Regions from separate parts of the Caloranaerobacter sp. TR13 genome, predicted to be linked through region 2. Evidence: riboswitches for the same ligand, from Rfam matches in the RefSeq annotation. Region 2 holds a riboswitch; the other holds the start of a gene.
What was found. A riboswitch is a leader RNA that binds a small molecule or an ion and turns the genes downstream of it on or off. The one in region 2 is predicted to bind thiamine pyrophosphate.
Positions count from the first base shown of each region.

Region 1: linked by a shared signal. The riboswitch ahead of thiT (energy-coupled thiamine transporter ThiT) and the one ahead of thiS (sulfur carrier protein ThiS) in region 2 are both predicted to bind thiamine pyrophosphate.

Region 1 is NZ_JXLL01000001.1:542,761-555,440, forward strand. Features, by position in the region: gene ylbJ (sporulation integral membrane protein YlbJ) at 1-708, shown strand, start outside; gene TR13x_RS02675 (hypothetical protein) at 746-1,192, opposite strand; gene coaD (pantetheine-phosphate adenylyltransferase) at 1,196-1,675, opposite strand; gene rsmD (16S rRNA (guanine(966)-N(2))-methyltransferase RsmD) at 1,680-2,234, opposite strand; gene recG (ATP-dependent DNA helicase RecG) at 2,411-4,471, opposite strand; gene TR13x_RS02695 (DAK2 domain-containing protein) at 4,567-6,186, opposite strand; gene TR13x_RS02700 (Asp23/Gls24 family envelope stress response protein) at 6,205-6,561, opposite strand; gene rpmB (50S ribosomal protein L28) at 6,836-7,027, shown strand; gene TR13x_RS11105 (hypothetical protein) at 7,223-7,387, opposite strand; gene TR13x_RS02710 (thiamine diphosphokinase) at 7,496-8,131, opposite strand; gene thiT (energy-coupled thiamine transporter ThiT) at 8,145-8,687, opposite strand; TPP riboswitch at 8,784-8,887, opposite strand; gene rpe (ribulose-phosphate 3-epimerase) at 8,919-9,581, opposite strand; gene rsgA (ribosome small subunit-dependent GTPase A) at 9,584-10,459, opposite strand; gene pknB (Stk1 family PASTA domain-containing Ser/Thr kinase) at 10,472-12,463, opposite strand; gene TR13x_RS02735 (Stp1/IreP family PP2C-type Ser/Thr phosphatase) at 12,480-12,680, opposite strand, start outside.
Region 2 is NZ_JXLL01000019.1:8,722-21,401, reverse strand. Features, by position in the region: gene TR13x_RS09835 (MFS transporter) at 1-118, shown strand, start outside; gene TR13x_RS09830 (ABC transporter ATP-binding protein) at 488-1,372, shown strand; gene TR13x_RS09825 (ABC transporter permease subunit) at 1,376-2,173, shown strand; gene TR13x_RS09820 (ABC transporter permease subunit) at 2,222-3,019, shown strand; gene TR13x_RS09815 (DUF2975 domain-containing protein) at 3,215-3,760, shown strand; gene TR13x_RS09810 (helix-turn-helix transcriptional regulator) at 3,770-3,991, shown strand; gene TR13x_RS09805 (secondary thiamine-phosphate synthase enzyme YjbQ) at 4,041-4,457, shown strand; gene TR13x_RS09800 (HsmA family protein) at 4,476-4,667, shown strand; gene TR13x_RS09795 (dipeptidase) at 4,654-5,592, shown strand; gene TR13x_RS09790 (DNRLRE domain-containing protein) at 5,624-7,288, opposite strand; gene safA (SafA/ExsA family spore coat assembly protein) at 7,421-8,044, opposite strand; gene TR13x_RS09780 (SAM-dependent methyltransferase) at 8,323-9,504, shown strand; TPP riboswitch at 9,612-9,720, shown strand; gene thiS (sulfur carrier protein ThiS) at 9,846-10,040, shown strand; gene thiF (sulfur carrier protein ThiS adenylyltransferase ThiF) at 10,042-10,848, shown strand; gene TR13x_RS09765 (thiazole synthase) at 10,851-11,627, shown strand; gene thiH (2-iminoacetate synthase ThiH) at 11,627-12,680, shown strand, end outside.

The DNA of each region.
Region 1 (12,680 bases), on a different contig from region 2:
TATGGTATTAAACTTGATAAATCAAAAGAAACAAACAACAATACAAAAAATCTAATTAAAACAGCTTTTGATGAGTTAATTTTAGCTAGAAAAAAAGATAATAGAGGTATTGGATTAATATTAGGAGATGCTGTACGAGAGTCTTTTAATACTATGCTAATTATAGGTGGATTTATCATTTTATATTCGGTTATTATTGAGATATTGGATATTACTGGTATTATTAATCTATTAAGTAGCATAATTTCTTTTATACCATTCATATCTAATAAAGAACTAATTAAAGCTTTTATTTCAGGATTGATAGAAATGACTGTTGGATGTAAAAATATTGCGAGTATGTCTACTATTCCTATTTTAATAAAACTAGTAACAATTAATTTTATTGTTGCATGGAGTGGCATATCAATACATAGTCAAGCTTCAAGCTTCATATCTAAAACAGACTTAAAAATCAGTATATATCTATTGTCAAAACTACTTCACGGTATCTTTGCTAGTATTTATACGGTTTTAATAAGCAATATTTTTATAAAATTTCCAATAAATACATCTGTTTATGCTTCGTATACTTATACTAATATTACTTCTTGGAGAAAATGGTTCGAAATTTTCAAATTTTCTACTATATTACAAATATCTATACTTTCAACAATTATATTAATATCTTTATTTATTAGCCTTTCATTTATCAAAAGAGAAAAATAAATTAAAAAATTCAAAAGGCTTCTCTTTAAAGAAGCCTTTATTTAAGCCCTCTTAATTCTTCTCTGTTTTTTTCAAGTGTAGTTATTATAGTTTTTAGATTGTCCTGTACATTTTTTAACAATTCATCTGCATACTCTCTTGCGCCAATTCTTATCTCTTTTGCATTTGATTTAGCTTTATTTATAATCTCTTCGGCTCTTTCTTGAGCCTTTTTAGTTATCTCATCTTTTTCTATCATCTCTTCAATATGTAATCTAGCTTCATCAATAATTGTATCTGCTTCATTCTGAGCTTCTACTAAAATTCTTTGTCTCTCTTCTTTTATCCATTCTGCTTGCTTAATTTCGTCGGGTAATTTTATTCTTATTTCTCTAATAATTTCTAGTAATTCCTCTTTATCAACTAGAACTTTTCCAGCAAAAGGAATTGACGAGCTTCCATCTATAATATCTTCAAGCTCATCTAATAATTTAATAACATCCATTTTCTACGCCCCCTTTATCTTATTTAGTATCGCTTTTTCTACTTCTTTTGGAACAATATTAGAAATATCACCATTTAGTTTTGCAACCTCTTTTACCAAACTAGAACTTAAAAAAGAATACTTACTATTAGTCATAAGAAATAAAGTCTCTACATTATTATCAAGAGTTCTATTCATCATTGCCATTTGTAGTTCATATTCAAAATCAGAAACAGCTCTTAAGCCCTTTATAATGAATGATATATTTCTTTTTCTAACATACTCAACTAATAATCCAGAAAAACTATCAATCTCTACATTTTTATATTCCTTAGTAACCACTTCCAAAAGTTCAACTCTTTCTTCAACTGTAAACATTGGTTTCTTGGATGGATTATTTAAAACTGCAACAATAACCTTTTCAAACTTTTTAGAACATCTTTCAATAATGTCTAAATGCCCATTAGTTACAGGATCAAAACTTCCAGGATATACGACGATCATTAATTTACCTCCTAAGCTCATAAAAAGTTATTTTAGTACTCCCATAATTATTTTCTCTAACTTTTACAAACGAGATAATTTCATCTGATAAATCTAAACTACTCTCATGCTCAATTATTATTACGCCTTCTTCTTCTAATAAATTCTCAGCTGCTATAACTTCTAAAGTCGGAATTACTAAACCTTTTTCATATGGTGGATCCATAAAAATGTAATCAAATTTTACTCCTCTAGCTCCTAATTTTTTTATAGCTTTTTCAGCAATATTTTTATAAACATAACTTTTATCTATTAAATTTGTTTTAATCAAATTTTCTTTTATTGTTTTTATACTTATAATACTATTATCTATAAAATAACATTTTTTTGCACCACGACTCAGAAATTCTATGCCTATGCTCCCAGAGCCTGCAAATAAATCTAATACTACACAATTTTCTAAATCATTACCTAAAATATTAAAAAGTGATTCCTTTATCCTATCTGTAGTTGGTCTAACACTTAAACCTTTAGGAACCTTCAATTTATGCCCCTTAGCAGTTCCTGTAATTACGCGCAAAATTATTCCTCCTTACTTCTAATAATAATATTTTAGCATATTATATTTTTTTTACAAACAAAATTATCTAATTTAGGAATAAAATCTTATATCAAAATAAATTAAGGTAGATTTTATTGAAATCCTTACTTAAAACAAAAAAGATGCTAAATGCATCTTTCTAATAGATTATTTTATTAATTTAAGGAAATATCATTTAACTTTTCTTCGAATATTTCATAAATCTTTTGTTTCAAACTTGAATATTTAGATGAATCTAAAAAAGGATCTTCTTCTAGAATCTGAAAAACTTCTTTTTGTGCTAATTTCAGTATTTTAATATCAGTAAATAGATTCGCAATTTTTAAATCAGGTAACCCATGTTGTCTTGTTCCGAAAAACTCGCCTGGTCCTCTTAATTCAAGGTCTTTTTCTGATATTTCAAATCCATTATTGGATTTCTCCATTATTTTCATTCTTTCAATAGAAATCTTGCTTTTACTTTCATTAATAAGAATACAATATGATTGATGCTCACCTCTCCCTACTCTGCCACGTAGCTGGTGAAGTTGAGAAAGTCCAAATCTCTCAGCATTTTCTATTACCATAATATTAGCATTAGGAATATTTACCCCTACTTCTATAACTGTTGTTGAAATAAGTATATCAATATCTCCATTTTTAAATTTTGTCATTATCTCTTCTTTTTCAATAGCTGATAATTTTCCATGTAGCAATCCTAGCTTAAAATCTCTAAAAATATTTTCTTTTAGATCTTCATATAATTTTATAGCAGATTGTAAATCTAATGCATCAGACTCTTCTATCAAAGGACAGACCATATAAACCTGTCTGCCTTTGTTTACTTCTTTTTTGATAAAATCATATACTCTAGCTTTCATACTTGCATTTACCACATAAGTTTTCACTTTCTTCCTTCCAGGTGGCACCTCATCAATAATTGAAATATCTAAATCGCCATATAATATCAATGCTAATGTTCTTGGTATTGGTGTTGCTGTCATAACTAAAACATCAGGATTTAGTCCTTTTTGTGAAAGAGCTGACCTTTGTCTAACTCCAAATCTATGTTGTTCATCAGTAATTGCAAGCCCTAATTTATGAAACTCTACAGTTTCTTGTATTAGCGCATGCGTACCGATTACAATATCAATTTCTCCTCCTCTTATTTTGTCTAATATTTCCTTTTTTTTCTTGATAGACATACTTCCTACTAACAAACTAACTTTAATGTCAAACTGCTCTAATAAATTACTCACATTTTCATAATGCTGTGTTGCTAAAATCTCTGTAGGTGCCATCATAACTGCTTGATAACCTGATTTAACTGCCTTAAACATTGCTAATACTGCAATAATCGTTTTGCCAGAACCAACATCTCCTTGTACTAATCTATTCATTGGTCTACTTGACTCCATATCTAAACATATTTCTTCATAAACCTTTTTTTGTGCATTAGTTAGCTTAAATGGCAAAGAATCTATTAATTTATTTATTTCTTTTACTTGTGAAAATTTAATACCTTGTACATTTTCTATATATCTATTTCTTATAAGTCTTAAACCTAATTGCAAAATAAAAAGCTCTTCAAATACAAGCCTTTTCTTAGCTTCTATATAAGAATATCTATCTTTAGGAAAATGTATATTACTTATTGCTGTGTAAATTGAACATAAATTATATTTCTTTTTAATATACTCTGGCATTATATCTTCAATATAATTTAAATACTCATCTAAAACTTTCTTGACTAGTTTAACCATATCACTATTTTTTAGCTTCTTAGTGAGTGGATAAATAGGAATGATTTTACCAATTTTATCATTTTCATCTTCTCTCTCAAATACAGGATTTTGAATTTGTATTTCATTAAATATTTTTTTAACTTTTCCATTTACCTTTAATACTTCTCCTATTTTAAACTGATTTTTAATATATTCTTGGTTAAACCAGACCAAAAAAGCTAATCCTGTTTCATCTCTAACAGGTACTTTAACAATTGTAAGACCTTTTCTTGGCTTCATTACTGAAGGTGACCCCACTACAATGATTTTCAAATTAGCTTTTTCACCATTTCTTACATTTATTATTTTATCCGCTTTTCTCCTGTCTTCATATGTTCTTGGAAAATAATAAAGTAAATCCTTCACCGTTTCTATATTAATCCTTTTTAATAGTTTTGCTCTTTTAGGACCTACTCCTTTTATAAATTGTATAGGTGTATTAAGGCTATTCAATCTTTTCACCTCTAATTTTACTAACTATATGAACTAAGAACAAAATCATAGATGTAAAGAAAAAACAATAGCTAAGTGTACCTTAGCTATTGTAATTATTCTATTGAAAATATATAATAATACAAAGGTTGACCACCATAAACAACTTCTACATCACAATCTTCAATTTCATCCTCAATAATTTCTGCTAAAGCTTCTGCTTCTTCTTCAGAAATATCCTCTCCATAAAATAATGTAATTAAATCATTATCATCGTCAACTATATCTTTCAATAAATTAATTGAAACTTGAGTAATATCATTTCCTACTGACTTGATCTCACCTTCACCAATTCCTATAATATCATCCTTTTTAATTTCTATATCATTAATTACTGTATCTCTTACAGCAAAAGTAACTTGTCCTGTCTTTACTGATTTAATAGATTTTATCATATTGTTAATATTCTCTTCAAGTTCCAAGTCCTCATCAAAACTTAAGAGAGCTGAAATTCCTTGAGGTACACTCTTAGTTGGTAACACTTCTATATTTCCATCACTTAATTCTTTAGCTTGCTTAGCTGCCAAAATAATATTACTATTATTTGGTAATATTATTATATTTTCTGCATTTACACTATTTACTGCTTTTAATATATCTTCTGTACTTGGATTCATTGTTTGACCACCATGTATAATAAAGTCTACATTTAAATCTTTGAATACATTTGCTATACCTTCACCCATAGCCACAGCTATAAAACCATATTTTTTTCTACTCAAGTCTATAGCTTTCTCTTCTTCCATTATTCTATTTTTATGTTGGTATCTCATATTATCAATTTTAACATTAGTTAATTCGCCTATTGCAAGTGCTTTTTCTAAAACAATCCCTGGATTATTTGTATGAATATGAACTTTTGTAACTTCATCATTATTTACAACAAGTAAAGAATCTCCTAATCCCATAATTTCTTGCTTGAATTCATTTATATCCACATTTTCACTATTAATAATAAACTCTGTACAGTAACCGAACTTAATATCTTCATCAAGTCTTTCAATATTAATACTATCCTCTATTTCTATATATATATCGTCTTCAAGCAAAGTACTATCACCAGTCGATACAACATCTAAAGCACCTAATAAAATATATATTAATCCTTTTCCACCAGCATCAACTACACCTGCTTGTTTTAATACAGGTAACATCTCAGGTGTTTTTTTCAAAGTTATTTCACCATGTTTAATCACTTCTTCTAGAAACTTTTTAATATCCCTCTCTTTTTTTGCTATTTCTAAAGCTCTTTCTGCGCATTCTCTCGCTACTGTTAATATAGTACCTTCTATAGGTTTCATTACAGCTTTGTAAGCAGTGTCTGAAGCTGATTTAAAAGCTTTAGCTAGTATTTCTACATCGATTTTTTCAACATCTTTTAAACCTTTAGCAAACCCTCTAAATAACTGTGATAATATTACTCCTGAATTTCCTCTTGCTCCCATTAAAGAACCATTTGAAGCAGCTTTAGCAATATCTTCGATTTTTTCACTATTTACGCTCTTTACCTGCTTTATTGCTGATTGCATTGTCAACGACATATTCGTCCCTGTATCTCCGTCTGGCACAGGAAATACGTTAAGAGAATCTACTACTTGTTTATTTTTTTCTAATTTATTTGCTGCTCCTATAAAAATATTTTTTAGCAAAACTCCATCTATGTATTCAATTTTCAATCTTAGTACCTCCTTAACCTACTTTTGTACTCTGACACCTTGAACATTAATATTAACTTTTTCTACTGTCAAACCTGTCAAGCTCTCAATATTATATTTTACTTTCTCTATTATGTTGTTTGCAACTACTGAAATTTTTGTTCCAAATTGTACTATAACATACAAATCAATGACAATTCTATTATCCTCAGTATGAACCTTTACACCTTTTGTCAAATGCTCTCTTCTTAGTAATTCTACTAAACCCTCAGTTGCATTTCGGCTTGCCATACCTACTAAGCCATAACACTCCATTGCTGATAAACCTGCTATTATAGCAAGCACATTATCATCAATATTTATTGAACCAAACTTATTACTTAATTTACCTGGCATTATAATCCTCCTTTAGAACTATTATATATATATAATACCCTATTATTTCACCTTATTCAACTTGACATTTATAACTCAAAAGTAATTATAACAAAAACTTCGATTTAAATAAATTTTTGTAAATAATTTATAATATAAACTCTTAAGTAAAATACTTTTCCATATTAAACTTAGTATATTTATATCTTTTTATTGCAAAAATAATCCTTGGTATGTTAAAATAGTAATGTTTTTATAGGGGCTTTTTAGTACTAGAACTGAGGAGGTGTTTTTTATGTCAAGAGTTTGCGAAGTATGCGGTAAAGGAAAAGTAGCAGGTTTCAAAGTAAGCCACTCTAACCGTCATAATAAAAGAACTTGGTTACCAAATATTAGAAGAGTAAAAGCTATTGTTAATGGTACTCCAAAGAGAATAAGAGTTTGTACTAGATGTTTAAGATCAGGTAAAGTTGAAAGAGCTTTATAGTTTAAATGGCTTCCTAAATATTGGAAGCCTTTTAATTTTATTAAGTACTATACAAATACCAACCTATCCATATTAGGCTGATTCCAATAAATGATAATATAACCCAACTCGGTAACATATAGAAAATCATACTAATTAAAATAACTAATAAAACCATTATTAGCGTTTTCTTTATTTTTTTCAAATGTACCACCTCTATAGCATTCTATAGAATACCCATCCAATCAAAATCAATAAAATACCCAAGAAAAAAATCCATACTGATATAGGTACAACTTGAATTACAATTATTGCGCCTACTACAGCAAGTAAAACGCCAATTATTTGTTTTATATTTTTCTTAAGAAATATTTTTCTCATACTAACCACTCCCTAAAGGCTACTATAATATATTTTATTCAGTACGTTAAATAATGTTACTACATATTTTATACAACAAAAAATGCGACCAAAGGTCGCATACTGTTTTTAATCTATAGACTTTATAACTAAACATACTCCTTCTTCTACTTTAATAATTCCTTTATCTGATACCAAAGTATTACTTATACCAAGCGTTGAACTAAATTTTATGTTCTCTTTTTCTGTTTCATATTCAAAACCTTTTAATGTAACCCCTAACAAATCTCCATTAAACGGAATAATTGAAACATATTTTTTCTCATCTTTATAAAGAACTAATTCATCATTTGTTATAAATATTTCATTATGGTCATCTATTATAGTAGCTTTAACTCCTTTTTGTAGTAAAGAATATAGTAAAAAGATGTTAGCTAAAGTATGATCCAATCTTGTACCTGTAACTCCAACCAATACTATTTCATTAAAACTTTCTTCAATTACATAATCAATTGCTAGTTCAGTATCTGTTTTATCTTTTTTAGTAGGAAATTCTATAAATTTAACTTTATATTCTTTTAACCTTTTCAATGTATCTTTATCTATAGAATCTAAGTCACCAATAACAATATCTGGTATACGGTCTGCTTTTACAACTAAATCTGCCCCACCATCAGCACAAACAACTAAATCAACATCTTCACATACTCTTTTTATTATATTAAGATTTTCTATATTCCCACTTGAAACTATTAAGGCTTTCATATTTCCTCCCAAGTTAACTATTTAATCTTTGGATTGGTTTATTTAATAATAATACTAATACTAGTGATATAATCAACTCTATACCTAAATAGCTTCCATTATATATTGCTGAATATAACCAAGGATTCATGCCTTCTGGTGCATACTCTGCAAAAAAAATAACACCAGATAATAAATGTGCTATAAATCTACCAAATATAGCTATAAAAACTCCTATAAATAGATTTAAATATTTATTTTTTATTTTATTACCTAAAGACTTTGAAATACCAGCTAACCCTAAAAGTGCAAAAGCTATAGGATAATCTAATAAATATTGAATAGGATGTACAAAGTAAAGACCCAATATTGACTGAATAATACCATAAACCAATCCTACGAATAATCCTGGCATTATTCCCCATCTCAAAGCAAATATAATTATTGGTATCATACTACCTGCAGTTACAGAACCGCCAAAAGGTGCTTCGTATATTTTGAGCATACTCAAAATTGAAGCAAGTGCTACCATAACTCCTCCTTCAGTTAGCATTCTAATTTTTACATTTCTTTCCATAAAACTACCTCCTTTAATTTTAAAAAAATAAAAGACTTCCATAGCAAATAATGGAAGCCTTAAATACAAATAAACAGAATATTACCACATGGGTAATATTAAAGCTAACCACATTCCCTACGCTAGAATTACCTAGTTCAGGTTAAAGGGTCGAAACACAAAGTTTCCTCTCAGCCAAAAAGGCTCCCCTAGTGGAATATTTAATTTCCGCTTTTATTATAACAATAATATTTAATATTGTAAAGTGATAACTTGTTTAAATTTTCTAATCGTTTCAACAATATCATCTGATTTAAACACAGCAGACCCAGCTACTAAAATATTTGCTCCACATTTAACAGCTTTATCTGCATTTTCTAATTTTATACCACCATCAACTTCAATATCAATATTTAAATTCTTTTTATTTATTAAATCTCTCAATTTTGTTATTTTTGTTTCCATATTACTTATAAATTTTTGTCCACCAAAACCTGGATTTACAGTCATTATCAATACCATATCAATATCTTCGATAATATATTCAATAGTAGAAAGAGGTGTAGACGGATTTAATGCAACACCAGCTTTAATGCCATAACTTTTTATTTGTTGAATAGTTCGGTGTAGATGTACTGTTGCTTCTTGATGCACAGTAATAATATCAGCTCCAGAATCAACAAATTCTTTTATATACCTTTCAGGTTCTTCAATCATCAAATGAACATCAAAAGGTAATTTAGTTACTTTTCTCAAATATTTAATAACTGGTGGCCCAATAGTAATATTAGGTACAAATTTCCCGTCCATAACATCTAGGTGTATTAAATCAGCTCCACCCTCTTCTGCCTTCTTTATTTCTTGACCTAATCTACTAAAATCTGCTGACAAAATTGATGGTGCAATTTTAACCATATCTAATACCTCCTATTATTCCTAAGTTCCTCTAAAAACATCAAATAATTATCATATCTAGTCTTACTAATCTTATTTTCTTCAACTGCTTTCTTAACAGAGCAATCTGGTTCTTTATAATGCCAACATCCCACAAATCTACAGTTTCCACTAAACTCATTAATTTCTCTAAAATATAAACCTAAGTCTTCTTCTTTTATAAAATCAATATTTAATGAACTAAAACCAGGAGTATCAACAACCCAACCTCCTACGTTTAATTCCAGTAACTCTGCTCTCCTAGTAGTATGTCTTCCTCTATTAGTCTTTTGACTAACCTCTCCTGTTTTTAACTGCAAATCAGGCTGTATGCTATTAAGTAGAGTTGATTTGCCGACTCCTGAAGGTCCTGCGAAAACTGTTATCTTATCTACTAATGTTTGCCTTAATTCATCAACTCCTACTCCTGAAATACAGCTTGTATTAATAACTCTATATCCTGCATTCAAATAGATACCATTTAGAAACTTTAATTCTTCTTCTGATATTAAATCTATTTTATTAAAACAAACAACTATATCTAAATCTTTAGATTCTGCTAGAAGTAAAAACCTATCTAGTAACCATAAATTTGGATCTGGACTTTTTACTGCAAAAACTATTATAACTTGATTTACATTTGCAACAGGAGGTCTAAATAACTCAGTTCTTCTTTCGAAAATTTCTTCAATAAAACCTGTATTATCTTCGCTTGAAATTCTTATTTTTACTCTATCCCCTACTAATGGGGTAATTTTCTTTTTTCTAAAAACCCCTCTAGCTCTACATTCATATACTTTATTACCAACCTTTACGTAATAGAAACCTCCTATCCCTTTAATAATTATCCCTTCTAGCATTAACTAACCTCCTTAGAAGTTAATAACTTTCTGTTCATAAAATTCCCCATCATAGTATATTTCATATTTAACCTCACCTTTTCCTGAAATAGTTACAGATATCCTCTCTTCTTTAGTTTCATGAATTTTATTATATATAATTTCTTTAGATTGACCTTGTATTTTATATATTTTTACTTCTACTTTTTCTCTATCTTGTGGAAGAGGAATAATTAACTGCAAAACTTTTTCTTGTTCTTGTAAGGTATCTTGTTCATTTTGTGTTATTTGGTCTTGTTCATTTTTACCTTCATTATTCTCTATTAAGTTATTATCATTTTGTCCTACTGTAATCGGACCGCTACTTATAATCAAGTCAACTGTTGTATTCTCCTCAACTTCAGCTCCTGCCGGATAGCTTTGCCATGTAACTAAATCCTTTGGTATATCATTATTAGGTTCATACTTTACTTCACCTAACACAAATCCTTTAGATATAATCTCTCGCTTAGCATTTTCTAAATTTAAACCAATTAAATTAGGCATAATTACATAACTTATTTCTGGTCCTTGACTAATTACAAAATCTATTTCAGTGCCCTCTGGAACCATCGACAATGGTTCAGGTTTCTGACTTATTACTATTCCCTCTGGATAAATATCACTAAACTTGTAATCAATATTACCTTTTCTAAGACCAACTTCGCTTAAAGCTACTTCAATATCACTAGAATATTTATTAAGTAAATCAGGTACCCTTACTAATTTCTCACCCTTACTTACAACCACTTCTATTGGATAACCTATTTTCACTTTATCTTTAGGATCAATATTCTGAGATATTATATATCCTTCTTTGTAATCCTTATTATAAATTCTTTTTTTAACAACAAACTTTAGACCTAAACTCTCTATCTTCTGTTTTGCAACATCTTCATGTAAACCAATAATTAAAGGTACATTTACTTCTTCAACAAATAAATAATCTTTAATATATAAGAACCCTACAGCTAAAGCAGTAGTAAAAATTAATGCAAGTAATATCGCAAAAAATGTTATTACTTTATTTGACTTGTTCTTATTCTTGTTCTTTTTGCTTTTTTTCTTGTCATTATTTCTTTTATTCATAAGCATATCATCCTTTATCGCTGGAATTACTCGTGTTGGTGAATCATCATAATTATTAATTTCTATATAACTTCCATCTTTTGACTCTTTAGCCTTTTCAAGATCCTTTAATAATTCTTCAGCACTATCGTATCTCAAACTTTGGTTCTTTTCTACACACTTTAAAATGATTTTTTCTAAACTTTCTGGAATAGTCTCAACAAATTGTCTTGGTGTAACAATATCTTCTTGTATATGCTTTATAGCAACTGAAATAGGACTATCACCTTCAAAAGGAACCCTACCTGTAACCATTTCATACATTACTATACCTAAAGAATATATATCTGATTTCTCATTTGTATATCCTCCTCTAGCTTGCTCAGGTGAGAAATAATGAACAGAACCAATCACATTACTAGTATTAGTAACTGTAGAAGTAGTAGCTGCCTTAGCTATTCCAAAGTCTGCCACTTTAACTCTTCCATCATCAGACACTAAAATATTATGAGGTTTTATATCCCTATGAACTATATGATTTTTATGAGCATGACTTAATGCTCGCGCTATTTGTATAGCTATATCAATAGTTTCTTCATAACTTAATTTTCCTTTTTCTCTAATAAGTTCTTTTAAAGTTTTGCCGTTAACATACTCCATAACTATATAATATATATCATCCTCGACACCTACATCATAAATATTTACAATATTAGGATGAGAAAGACTTGCAGCTGCTTGTGATTCTCTTCTGAATTTATTAATAAATTCTTCATTATTTATAAATTCAGTTCTTAATACTTTTACTGCAACATATCGATTTAGTAGTTTGCATTTAGCTTTGTATACTAAAGCCATGCCTCCACCACCAATTTTTTCAACTATTTCATATCTATCTCCTAAAAGTCTACCTTTCACTACTCTCACCTCTTTTCTATTCAATTCTTATTGCTAAAACTGTAGTATTATCGAAACCGCCATGTTCATTTGCTATATATGTTAATTTATCACAAGCTTCCTGCATATTCTCTGATAATAACATTACTCTCAAAATATCTTCATTACTAACCATATTAAATAAACCATCAGTACATAAAATAATAATATCTCCACTTAAAATATCTCTACTAATTAT
Region 2 (12,680 bases):
TTCTTTAAGTACTGCTTTTAGATATTTAGGTGTATTGGGAATTGCTATAGCATTGGTAAATAGTTATATATTAATAGTTAAGACGAATAAAGTGAAATTAAAAAAACAAAATATATAGACCGAAAACCATTGGGATTAGTTATCTCAATGGTTTTTAGTTTTTAATTTTGAAAAAAATGTTAATAATCAATATGGCATGTTGCTATATGAAAATAGATAAATCCTATCTATAAAATACTATTTATGATATCATATAACAAAGAAGTTGTATCAAATCTAATATTTTCCAGATGCTTTGAATAGATATAATTAAAAGAAGGTTATGGGAGGGGCTAAAGGGGTAAGTATTATATTAATACAGTTTAAGCGCAAAAATTTCAAAATATTAAGAAAATATTATAGTAGTTTTGAAAAATATAAAATCTTATTGCTGTACTACTTAGTATGTTAGAAATTGTATAAGTAAATAATGACAGGGGGGTTTAAAATGAGTGTTATTGAGATTAATAATTTAACAAAGTATTATGGAAAATCTAGAGGTATAATTGATGTAAGTTTCAATGTTGAAGAAGGAGAAATTTTTGGTTTTATCGGACCTAATGGTGCTGGAAAGTCAACAACTATTAGAACACTGTTGTCATTGATTTATCCTACTAGTGGCAGTGCTAAAATATTTGGCAAAGATTGTATAAAATATGGACCTGAGATTAGGAAAGATATTGGGTATTTACCATCAGAAGTGTTTTATTATGATAACATGAAAGTAATTGATCTCTTGAACTATTCTGCTAGCTTTTATAATAAAGACTGTAGTAAAAGAATCAAAGAACTATCAGAAATCATGGATCTTGACCTTACAAAAAAGATTGAAGATTTGTCATTTGGTAATAAAAAGAAAGTTGGAATTGTTCAAGGGTTACTCCATGAGCCAAAACTTATAATTCTTGATGAACCAACAAGTGGGTTAGATCCACTTATGCAGAAGAAATTCTTTGAATTAATACTAGAAGAAAATAAAAAAGGTGCAACAGTTCTATTTTCTTCACATATTTTAAGTGAAGTTCAACGAATTTGCACACGTGTAGGTATAATCAAAGAAGGTAGAATGATAAAAGTTGAAGATATTAAGACATTGAAAGAACATAATTATAAGAAATTCAAAGTTGAAATATTAAATAATATAGATAAAAATTACTTCAATATAGATGGTGTAAGTGACTTAAAAATTGAAGATAATGTTATCAGTTTCTTGTATAGAGGAGATATCAATCGTATAATTGAAAAAATATATAGTATAAGAATTACAAATTTATTAGTTGAAGAACCTTCTTTAGAGGAAATATTTATGCATTATTATGAGAAGGAGGACTAAACTATGAATATGTATTTGCATGAATTGAAGATTCACAGAAAATCAACCATTATATGGACATTATCACTAATCGCAGTAGTTTTACTTTACATAAATTTGTTTCCTGCCTTTTCAGCAGATGCTGATGTAATGGAAAAAATATTAAAAAATTTTCCAGAAGAGTTTAAAAAAGCATTTGGCATATCTGATTTTGATTTTACTACGCTTCTTGGTTTTTATGGTTATACATTCTCATTTATATTACTAAGTGGTGCGATTCAAGCTATGAATTTAGGGATAGGTATTTTATCTGCAGAAATTCGTGAAAGAACAGCAGATTTTCTCCTAGTAAAGCCTATAACACGAAACAAAATTGTAACATCAAAGCTTTTAGCTGCAATAACAAGTATTGCTATAACTAATATATTTTATTTAATAGCTGCATTTATATCTGTAGAAACAATAGTCTCTGAGCCATATAATAAGAAAATATTTTTCATGATGTCGATTACTTTGTTTTTTATACAATTAATATTTATTGCTTTAGGATTTTTAGTTTCTGCTTTAGCGAAAAAGATAAAATCAGTATTACCAATCTCACTAGGTATAGTTTTTGGATTTTATATAATAGAAATGTTTGGTTCGGTAATTGGTGAAGAAAAAATGAAATACATTACCCCATTCAAATATTTTGATTTAGCATACATTATTGAAAATGGAAAATATGAAGTTAAATTTATCATTCTAAGTATAGTTTTAATAGTTGTTGCTATTAGTGGAAGTTATATATTATATTCAAAAAAAGACATTGCTTCTATTTAATAATTTAAATAGAAACAATGTCTACCACAAAGGGGGTCAGCTGGTCAAATGAATATATTCTTAAGAGAAATGAAAGCTAATAGAAAATCCCTTATCATATGGTGTATTAGCTTATTTGTTCTGACAGCAGGCGGAATGGCTAAATATGCAGCTTTTGCAGAATCTGGGGATTTAGTTAATCAAATGATGGAATCTTTGCCTGAGGTTTTGAAGACAATATGGGGTATAGGCACAATAAATTTAACTCAGGTAAAAGGATATTATTCAGTATTATTTATATATTTTGTATTAATGGCTACAATTCACGCTTCAATGTTGGGTGCTACCATTATTTCTAAAGAAGAGAGAGATAAAACTGCAGAATTTTTACTAACTAAACCAACTACAAGAGTAAGAATAGTTACATCAAAGTTGTTAGCAGCACTAGTTAATATACTGATATTTAATATAGCTACATTAATATTTTCAATGATATTTGTAAATTATTATAACAAAGGAGAGCCTATAAACAAAGAAATAATAACACTTATGATAGCAATGTTTATTTTACAATTGTTATTTGTGGCTATTGGCACTGCAATGGGTGCAATCAGTAAAAAAACAAAGGTAGCCACTGCAGGAGCTACTGCAATATTACTTGGAACTTATATATTATCAGTTTATATAGATATGAACGATAAGGTTAAATTCTTAAAATACATTACTCCTTTTAAGTATTTTCAAGCAAAGGAGTTAATATTTGGTGATGGATTTAACATAGGCTATATAATATTATCATTTGCAATTATTGGTGTATTACTTGGAGTAACATACAGGTTTTATTCAAAAAGAGATATATATATTTAATTAATATTCAATTATTTATGAGATTTTGATGGAAAAATGAGAAAGAGAATTTGTATAAGAAGTATTACGCCTTAGAGAATTTATATCTCTAAGGCGTTACTATTTATTAGAAAACAACAATAAATTATTGAAAAACAATAAAAAATAATTGACAAACGAAAATATAAATGTTTTAATTTAATTGGAGGTGGTTTTATGAAAACAGTAGGAAAGAAATCTATATCTAGTTTCTTACGAATTTTGTGTATTATTGGATTAGTCTTGATGGTAATGGCATCTATAGGTGTTATATTTGCAATGGTATTTGAAAAAGTTAGGAATTTAATTAGCATTACATTTAAATTTGAAGTATTTGAATTCAGTTATGATCCTTTAATTTTTACCAATTATAAAATTATGCTTCCTTTATTAGGACTGATGTTAAGTATGTGTATTGTGTTATATTATGGAATTCGTATTTTTTCAGAATTAAGTAAAAACAAAATTTTTAGTAGAAAAATTGAAAAAGATTTAAAATTGACATCGATTACACTATTATTTGTAGCTTTATTTAAAGGAGTTTTCTTATCTTTAGCAGCTTTTTATTTTGAAGAACATATAGGAGGATTACCAGATTATATAAGAATTAGTCCTAAAGCTTATGATCGTCAAATTCTCATTATATCAGCAATTTTGTTTATAATTCATAGAGTATACAAAGAAGCATTGTCTATTATAGAAGAACATGAATTAACTATTTAGGAGGTTAAAATGGGCATACGTGTAAATTTAGATGTTATGATGGCAAAAAGAAAAATTACCTCTAAAGAGCTTGCTGATAGAATTGGCATAACTCAATCTAATTTATCAATCTTAAAGACAGGTAAGGCAAAAGCTATTCGTTTTTCAACTTTAGAAGCGATTTGCAAAGTTTTATCATGCCAACCTGGAGATATTTTGGAATATGTAGCTGATGAGCAGGAAGAAGTTTAAAGTTAATACTTATTTTAAAAACTCAATAAAATTATAGGAGGTCGATATTTTGAAAACCTATAGAAAAGAATTATGGTTTAAAACAGAAACTAGAAGAGCTTTTATAAACATTACTCCTCAAATTGAAGAATGTTTAAAAGAGAGTGGTATTAAAGAAGGATTGCTTTTGTGCAATGCTATGCATATTACATCAAGTGTTTTTATAAATGATGATGAACTAGGATTACATAGGGATTTTGAACGCTTTTTAGAAAAACTAGCTCCAGAAAAGCCTTATGATCAATATGACCATAATGGATTTGAAGATAATGCAGATGCACATTTAAAGAGGACAATTATGGGAAGAGAAGTTGTTGTGGCTATAACAGATGGAAAATTAGATTTTGGCCCATGGGAGCAAATATTTTATGGAGAGTTTGATGGAAAAAGGAGAAAGAGAGTTTTAGTAAAGATTATAGGAGAATAGAAGTAAAGGGGTAGATTTATGTTAAATTTTGCTATTATTTTTATAACATGTGCATTGATTTGTTATACTATTGGAGTGTGGAGCGAAAAAATAGCTGGTATACTTAAAGTATGGCATTTAATATTTTTTTGGATAGGGTTTGTTTTTGATACTTTAGGAACAACACTTATGGGAAAAATAAGTGGAGGGAGTATAAATGAGATTAATTGACTTGCATTGCGATACAATGAGTAAAATTATTATATCTAATAAGTCAACTGGCCTAAGAGAAAATGATTTTCATGTTGACCTTGAAAAGTTAATTAAAGCAGATTCTTTAGCTCAATTTTTTGCTCTTTATATAGATATTGAAGAAAAAGACAATTATTTTGATCATTGCTTAGAAATGTTAGATAGGTTTTATCATGAGATTGAAAAAAATAATAAAAATATTGCAATAGCTAGAAATTATGAAGAAATGATTAAAAACGAAGCAAATGGTAAAATATCAGCTTTTCTTACAATAGAGGAAGGTGGAATATTAAAAGGGAAATTATATAATTTAAGAAACTTTTATAGACTAGGTGTAAGGTTAATAACTCTTACATGGAATTATCCTAATCAAATTGGTTATCCAAATTATAAAAAAGAATATATGACTAAAGGGCTCACACCTTTTGGTAAAGATGTAGTAAGAGAAATGAATAGACTTAAGATGATTATAGATGTTTCTCATTTATCAGATCAAGGTTTTTTTGATGTAGCATCGATATCTACAAAGCCATTTATAGCATCTCATTCAAATGCCCGATCTGTAAGAAACCATCCAAGAAATTTGACGGATGAAATGATAAAAATACTTGCTGAAAAAGGTGGAGTAATGGGAATTAATTTTTGTTCATATTTTTTAAGTAATGGTTCTATAAGTCGAATAGAAGATATTGTTACACATATAAAGTATATTAGAAAAGTTGGAGGAATTGATGTTATAGCCATTGGGTCTGATTATGATGGCATTAATTGTGAATTAGAGATTGGTAATATCGGAGAAATGAATAAGTTATTATGTGCATTAGAGAAGAATGGTTTTTCATCTGAAGAAATCGAAAAGATATTTTTTAAAAATGCTGAAAGAATTATTAAAGAAGTTCTATGAGTCAAGGGATACCCTTGACTCATTTACATTATTAGTTTATAGGGAACTGTTGAAGTATTATTTCTTTCCAACGTTGCTCCCAAATTTCTTTAGAAAACTGTTCAGATATTTTACGAGCATTTTTCCCCATATCTTCTCTTAGCTTAGGATTTTTTATAAGCTTAATGATTGTATTTTTCAAATTTTCTTTATTTATCTCTATTAAATATCCATTGTAACCGTGGATTATCAAATCTGTAAGTCCTCCTACTAACCCTGCAATTATTGGTTTTCCACAAGCCATAGCTTCAAGTAGTGAAAGTGAAGTTCCTTCTGAATATATGGATGGAATAAGAACTATATCCGCATCTTTATAAGCCTTATACATCTCATTCATTCGATACCAAGTATATTCTATACGAGGATGCTTAGAAGCAAAAATTTTCATGTGCTCTTCAGATTCTTCAGTGCCTCTTCCGACGAATGAGAAAACAACATTATTATATTCATTAACTAGCTCAACAGCCACCTTTTTACAAACAGTCCATCCTCTACCTGGATGCAATCTACGAGGATATAATATTTTAATATATTTTTTATTAGTTGAATTAGAATTGTTTGGTTTAAATATCTCTAAATCTACATAATTAGGTATATATACCTTTTTACATTTAAGATTTGGATTAACTGCATTTAACCAATTTATTGTATTTGTATCTACAGATACAAGCAAGTCTATTTGGCTAAGACCTTGAAAAAATCTACTATACCAGAGTTTAGAACGCCACCATTGACGTTCACATGAATCCCACCAAATACCATGACTTATACAAATAGAGTTGGGGAAAACATGCGGGTATGTTACATCCATATTGAAATATATATGATAATCATAATCTTTAGTTATTTTATAAAATTTTTTATTAAGCTCTATAAAGAAATCTTGATCAAAACCTGAATTTCCAATTCCTTTTATTTTAACGTTTTCATAAGTTCTTTCCCATTCTGTAGGGTTAGATGGCTGAAAAACGTCTACTTGATATCCAAGTTTTATTAGAAGTTTTGCTAAATCAATCAAATATCGCTCTCCACCACCAAATAAACATCTATTACCATCCCATTCGAGAAATTGTGGGGTAAGGATAGCTATTTTAGGCATAGGTTTTATATATACTTTTCTTTTTTCTTCTGTAGTAAATGTAATTTCTAATTTAGGTCGCCAATCTTTACTACTATGTTTCTGACTACAAAAACCTAATAAAGATGCACTATCTTCTTCATTTTCAGCTTTTATAATTATACCGAAGTTTTTTCTTGGGTTTTTTAACCATTCTTTAACATATTCAGTTATATCCCAACTTATAGATTCCCAAAGATGGCAATCAATTTTGGCTTGTACTTTTCTACTCTTATCATATGAAGGCTGATTAAAATAGCATACTTTCTTATCATCCCAATTTTGGGTTATAGGGTGTACGTCAAAAATGTTTTCTTGTTTCATGTAGTCATTTCGTACGCAAAAGAGTTTTAACTTTGCACTAATTATATTACATTTCCTAGGAAGACTGCTTAAATCAAATTTTAATAATATCCGGTATTTTATAGCTAAATTAAAGTATCCTAGAAAGTAATGAGTTTGATTTGAAAAATTTTTACCTTTTAAATGACTGTCTATAAAAGTATCCATTACTGGAGAAATGGATATTGTTTTTTGCATATTCACCACCTGCTTTTTTATATATTAATCAATGAGAAAAATATAATTCTACTATAGAATATTATTAAATAAGAAATGTGTGCCCTATAAAAATATTTATTAAATTAAAAAGCCAAGGGCAGTGCCCTTGACTTATTTTCTAATTGCTTTCATAAACATTTGAGTCCAATAGTACATTCCATATTTATCCTTTGCTACACCAACACCTATTTCGTTGTATATTGGACTTAATATATTATTTTTATGACCTTCTGAATTCATCCAACTACTCATAACTTTTTTTGGAGTTCTTTGCCCTTTAGCTATATTTTCAGCTGCTGCAGTAAATCTCAAACCAAAATCTTCCATCATTTTGAAAGGAGAACCATAAGTTGGAGAATAGTGTCCAAAATAATTCTTGTTTATCATATCTTGTGATTTATATCTTGCAACTCTTGAAAGTTGCCAATTTGCTTTAAGAGGTTGTAACCCTCGTTTAGACCTTTCTATATTAACTAATTTTATAACTTCATTTTCAAGTGCTTTAATGTCGCTAATATCTGGTATTTTAAGTTTTTGTCCAGGGTATATTAAACTAGGATTTTTTATTTGTGGGTTTGCTGAAATAAGTTCACTAAGTCCAACTTCGAACTTAACAGCAATTTTCCACATACTGTCCCCAGATTTTACTGTATAAGTTGTTTGTTGTGCAAAAGCAGGTATAGAAATTAATAAAAAACTTAGTATAAATGATAAAATAATAATTTTTTTCTTCATATAATCACCTTAAATATATAGTTTTAAATATAGTTTTATAAAAAATTGTTTAGAATATGTTATATAAATTATGTTAAACATATAAATTAATTTTAGAATGGTTTATATAAACTAACTTAGGATAAAATTTCAAAAATTTAAATTGCATTTTAACTATTTCTGATAAAGACACAAATTTCTATTTAATAAACCTTAATAACATATTTTTCATACCTTGCATATTAAATAAACCTTTTGATATACTGAAGTATATTAGCGGCTGAAGGAGAGATACGTAGATGGATGAAATACGAAAATTATTTCATGATATTATTAGTAAAAATAGCTTAATATATGGAGTTTTGAGTAAAGTAAGAGTTAAAGATGAAGAGAATTTTTCAAAAGTTACGATAAAGCCAGTATTAATTAAAAATTCTATAAATATACAGTTTACATATTATTATAAAAATAAGGTTATGCATAAAAATATAGATTTGAATGAGTCTTCAAAGGAGATTGAAAGATTAATAGATATATATTTTAGGCAGGCTGTTTTATTTACAACAGAAGCTGATTATCAGATTTTAATTAGCAAAAGAGATAAAGTTAAAATACTTAAGAAGAAGCCAACAAAAAGTTTAGTAGATTTAAGCCATAATCGTAAAAAGAACTATGTAATAGAGGAAGGAAAACCATGTCCATTTTTAATTAGATTAGGAGTAATGAATGAAAAAGGCAAAGTGTATTCAAAAAAATATGATAAATTTAAACAAATAAATAGATTTTTAGAGATTGTTTCAGATGTTATATCAAAGGCAGAAATAAAAGGTAGTTTTAATATAGTTGATTTTGGGTGTGGCAAGTCTTATTTAACTTTTGCACTCTACTATTATTTAGTAGATATTCTAGGTTTAGATGTTAATATAGTAGGGCTAGATTTAAAGAAAGATGTTATAGATTTTTGCAATAAGGTAGCTAGAGACTTAAATTATGATAAACTTAAATTTATACATGGAGATATAAAAGGGTTTAATGATTTTGAGAAGGTTGATATGGTTGTAACACTGCATGCTTGTGATACAGCTACTGATGCTGCACTTAGTAAAGCTGTTATGTGGAATTCGAAAATTATACTTTCTGTCCCGTGCTGTCAGCATGAACTGTTTTCAAAAATTAATAATCCTATTATGATGCCTATGCTAAAACATGGGATAATAAAAGAGAGACTTTCATCTTTAATTACTGATAGTATAAGGGGAAATGTATTAGAGATATTAGGATATTCGACTCAAATATTAGAGTTTATAGACATGGAACATACTCCTAAAAATATCATGATTCGTGCGGTTAAAAAATCTAATTATAATAAAAAAGCCATTAAAGAGTATGTTGAATTTAAGAAATTTTGGAATTTGGATGATCTTTATGTAGAATCAATTTTTGGCAATGAACTTACCGATTTATTGAAAGATAATATATAGATTTATAAAATGAGTAAAAATAGTAGATACAATAAGAAGTGTTTCTGCTAGTTGTAAAATTTAAAAACATGTGTTATTATCTTTGTAGAACTTTTTAAATAGAATATTTGCACAACTAGGGGAGCCTATAGTGATAGGCTGAGAAAGAGATGTTATCTCTGACCCTCATAACCTGATGTGGGTAATACCATCGTAGGGAAGTTTTGTGTTCGTAATTTATCACAAATTCTCTAGGAATTTGTGATTTTTATTTATACAGACTTATTTGGTTATGAGGGAAGCGTTAGATAGCTTCCCTTTTTCTTTTCAATTTGCCAATTTAGCAGAAAGGAGGGATTAAGGTGATAGTTAACGGAAAAGAAATGAGTTTTGAAACAGAAATAACAATAGATAATCTTCTTAAAAGTCTTGGGATAGATAAAGATAAGGTTGTTGTAGAGGTTAATTTTGAAATAGTTCCTAAAGAAAAGTATACAGATAGAATAATAAATAAAGAAGATAAAGTTGAAATAGTGAGTTTTGTAGGAGGCGGTTAATTTGAACATATTTATAAATGAAAGAAATTTTAGTATAAGGGAAGGCACTACAGCCTTTGAAGTAAGAGACAATGTAAAAAAAGATGCAGATATAGTGGTATTAAATGGATTTATTATAAAAAAAGATATGGCTTTAAAGGAAAATGATAGATTAACATTGATTAAACGTGGTGAAATTCCCAATAAAGATGAATTAGAAGCTCTATTAATTGCACGTCATACACCTGGAGTTCATGAAAGAGTAAAGAAGGCTTATATAGGTATTGCAGGACTTGGCGGACTTGGTTCTAATGTGGCAATTTCGTTAGCAAGGATAGGTATAGGCAGACTTCTTTTAGTAGATTTTGATGTAGTTGAACCTAGTAATCTAAATAGGCAGCAATATTTTGTAAAACATATAGGTATGTTTAAGACAGATGCTATGAAAGATATCATTACTCAAATCAATCCATTTGTTAATGTAGACATAAAAAATGCGTATTTGGACGAAAACAATATTACTGAAATTTTTAAAGAAGTTGACATTATAGTAGAAGCTTTTGACAATCCTCATTCTAAAGCAACATTAGTAAATACAGTACTAAATGAAATGCCTGAAAAAATTGTTGTTGCTGCTTCTGGATTAGCTGGCTACTTTTCTAACAATACAATAATAACTAGAAAAATTAAAGATAATTTTTATCTGGTAGGTGACGGTATAAAAGAAGCAAAGCCGGGATGTGGTCTAATGGCACCAAGAGTATGCATAGCGGCTAATCATCAGGCAAATACCGTTCTAAGACTTATTATGAATGAAAGGGATGTATAAAAATGGATAAATTAGTTATTGGTGGAGTTAAACTTGAAAGCAGGTTATTTATAGGGACAGGCAAATTTCCGAGTAAAAAAATAATTCCAGATGTAGTAAAAACCTCTAAATCGCAGGTAATTACTATGGCATTAAGAAGAGTAGATATAAATTCTAAAGAAGAAAATATCCTCGAGTATATACCTAAAGACTGCATTTTACTTCCTAATACTTCTGGTGCAAGAAATGCAGAAGAAGCAGTAAGAATAGCAAGACTAGCAAAAGCTTTAGGGTGTGGAAATTGGATAAAAATAGAAGTAATATCGGATAATAAATATCTTCTACCAGATAATTACGAAACCATCAAAGCTACTGAAACATTAGCAAAAGAAGGATTTATAGTACTTCCATATATGAGTCCAGATTTAATTGCTGCTAAAAGGCTAGTTGAAGCTGGAGCAGCGGCAGTTATGCCATTAGGAGCACCTATAGGTACAAATAGAGGGCTTAAAACTAAAGAATTGATACAGATTATGATAGATGAAATAGACTTGCCGATAATTGTAGATGCTGGTATAGGTAAACCTTCTGATGCAGCTGAAGCTATGGAAATGGGCGCAGCAGCAGTATTAGTTAATACGGCTATTGCTACTGCTGGAGACCCTGTTAAAATGGCAGAGGCTTTCAGGTTAGCAGTTGAAGCTGGTCGATTAGCTTATATTTCTAAATTAGGACCTGAAAAGAAGTTTGCTGAAGCTTCTTCGCCACTTACAGGATTTTTAAACGAAGGTGAGAAATAATGAGTTTTTATAGTGAATATTTAAAATATAAGAATTTTGAATTTAACAAGTTTTTAGAAAACATAACATCATCAGATATATTTAGGATAATAAACAAAGATAAAATTGATGAATACGACTTTTTGGCTCTTTTGTCAAATGAAGCTGAAAAATATCTAGAAGAGATGGCACAAAAAGCACATAGGTTAACAATTCAAAGTTTTGGCAAAACAATACTTCTTTATACGCCGTTATATCTTTCTAATTTTTGTATTAATAGATGCTCATATTGTGGGTTTAATATAGAGAACAAAATTAAGAGAAAAAAATTGACTTTTGAAGAAATAGAAGAAGAAGCTAAAGTAATTTCATCTACAGGTCTTAGACATATTCTAATATTAACAGGTGAATCGAGAAAAGAAACTCCTGTTTCTTATATAATCGATGCAGTAAAAATTTTAAAAAAATATTTTGATTCTATTTCCATAGAAATATATCCTCTCAAAGAGGATGAATACAGAGAAGTTATTGAAGCAGGAGTAGACGGGCTTACTATTTATCAAGAAGTATACGATGAAGATATATATGATAAAGTTCATATAGCTGGACTTAAGAAAAATTATAGATTTAGATTAAATGCTCCTGAAAGGGCATGTAAAGCTCGAATGAGAAATGTCAATATAGGAGCTCTTCTAGGTTTAAACGACTGGAGAAAAGAAACTTTCATGACAGGGCTTCATGCAAAATACCTACAGGATAAATATTCTGATGTGGAAGTAAGCGTTTCTCTACCGAGAATAAGGCCTCATATAGGAGTATATGAAGATATATATCCGGTAAGTGATAAGAACTTAGTTCAAATAATACTGGCTTTAAGACTTTTTCTACCCCGTGTTGGCATTACAATTTCTACAAGAGAAAATCAGAAACTAAGGGACAACTTAATCCCATTAGGAATTACTAAAATGTCAGCAGGAGTATCTACAGAAGTTGGTGGCCATTCGTCTAAGACAAAAAGTGATAGTCAGTTTGAAATATCTGATAAACGAAGCGTTATAGAAATGAAAGAAGCAA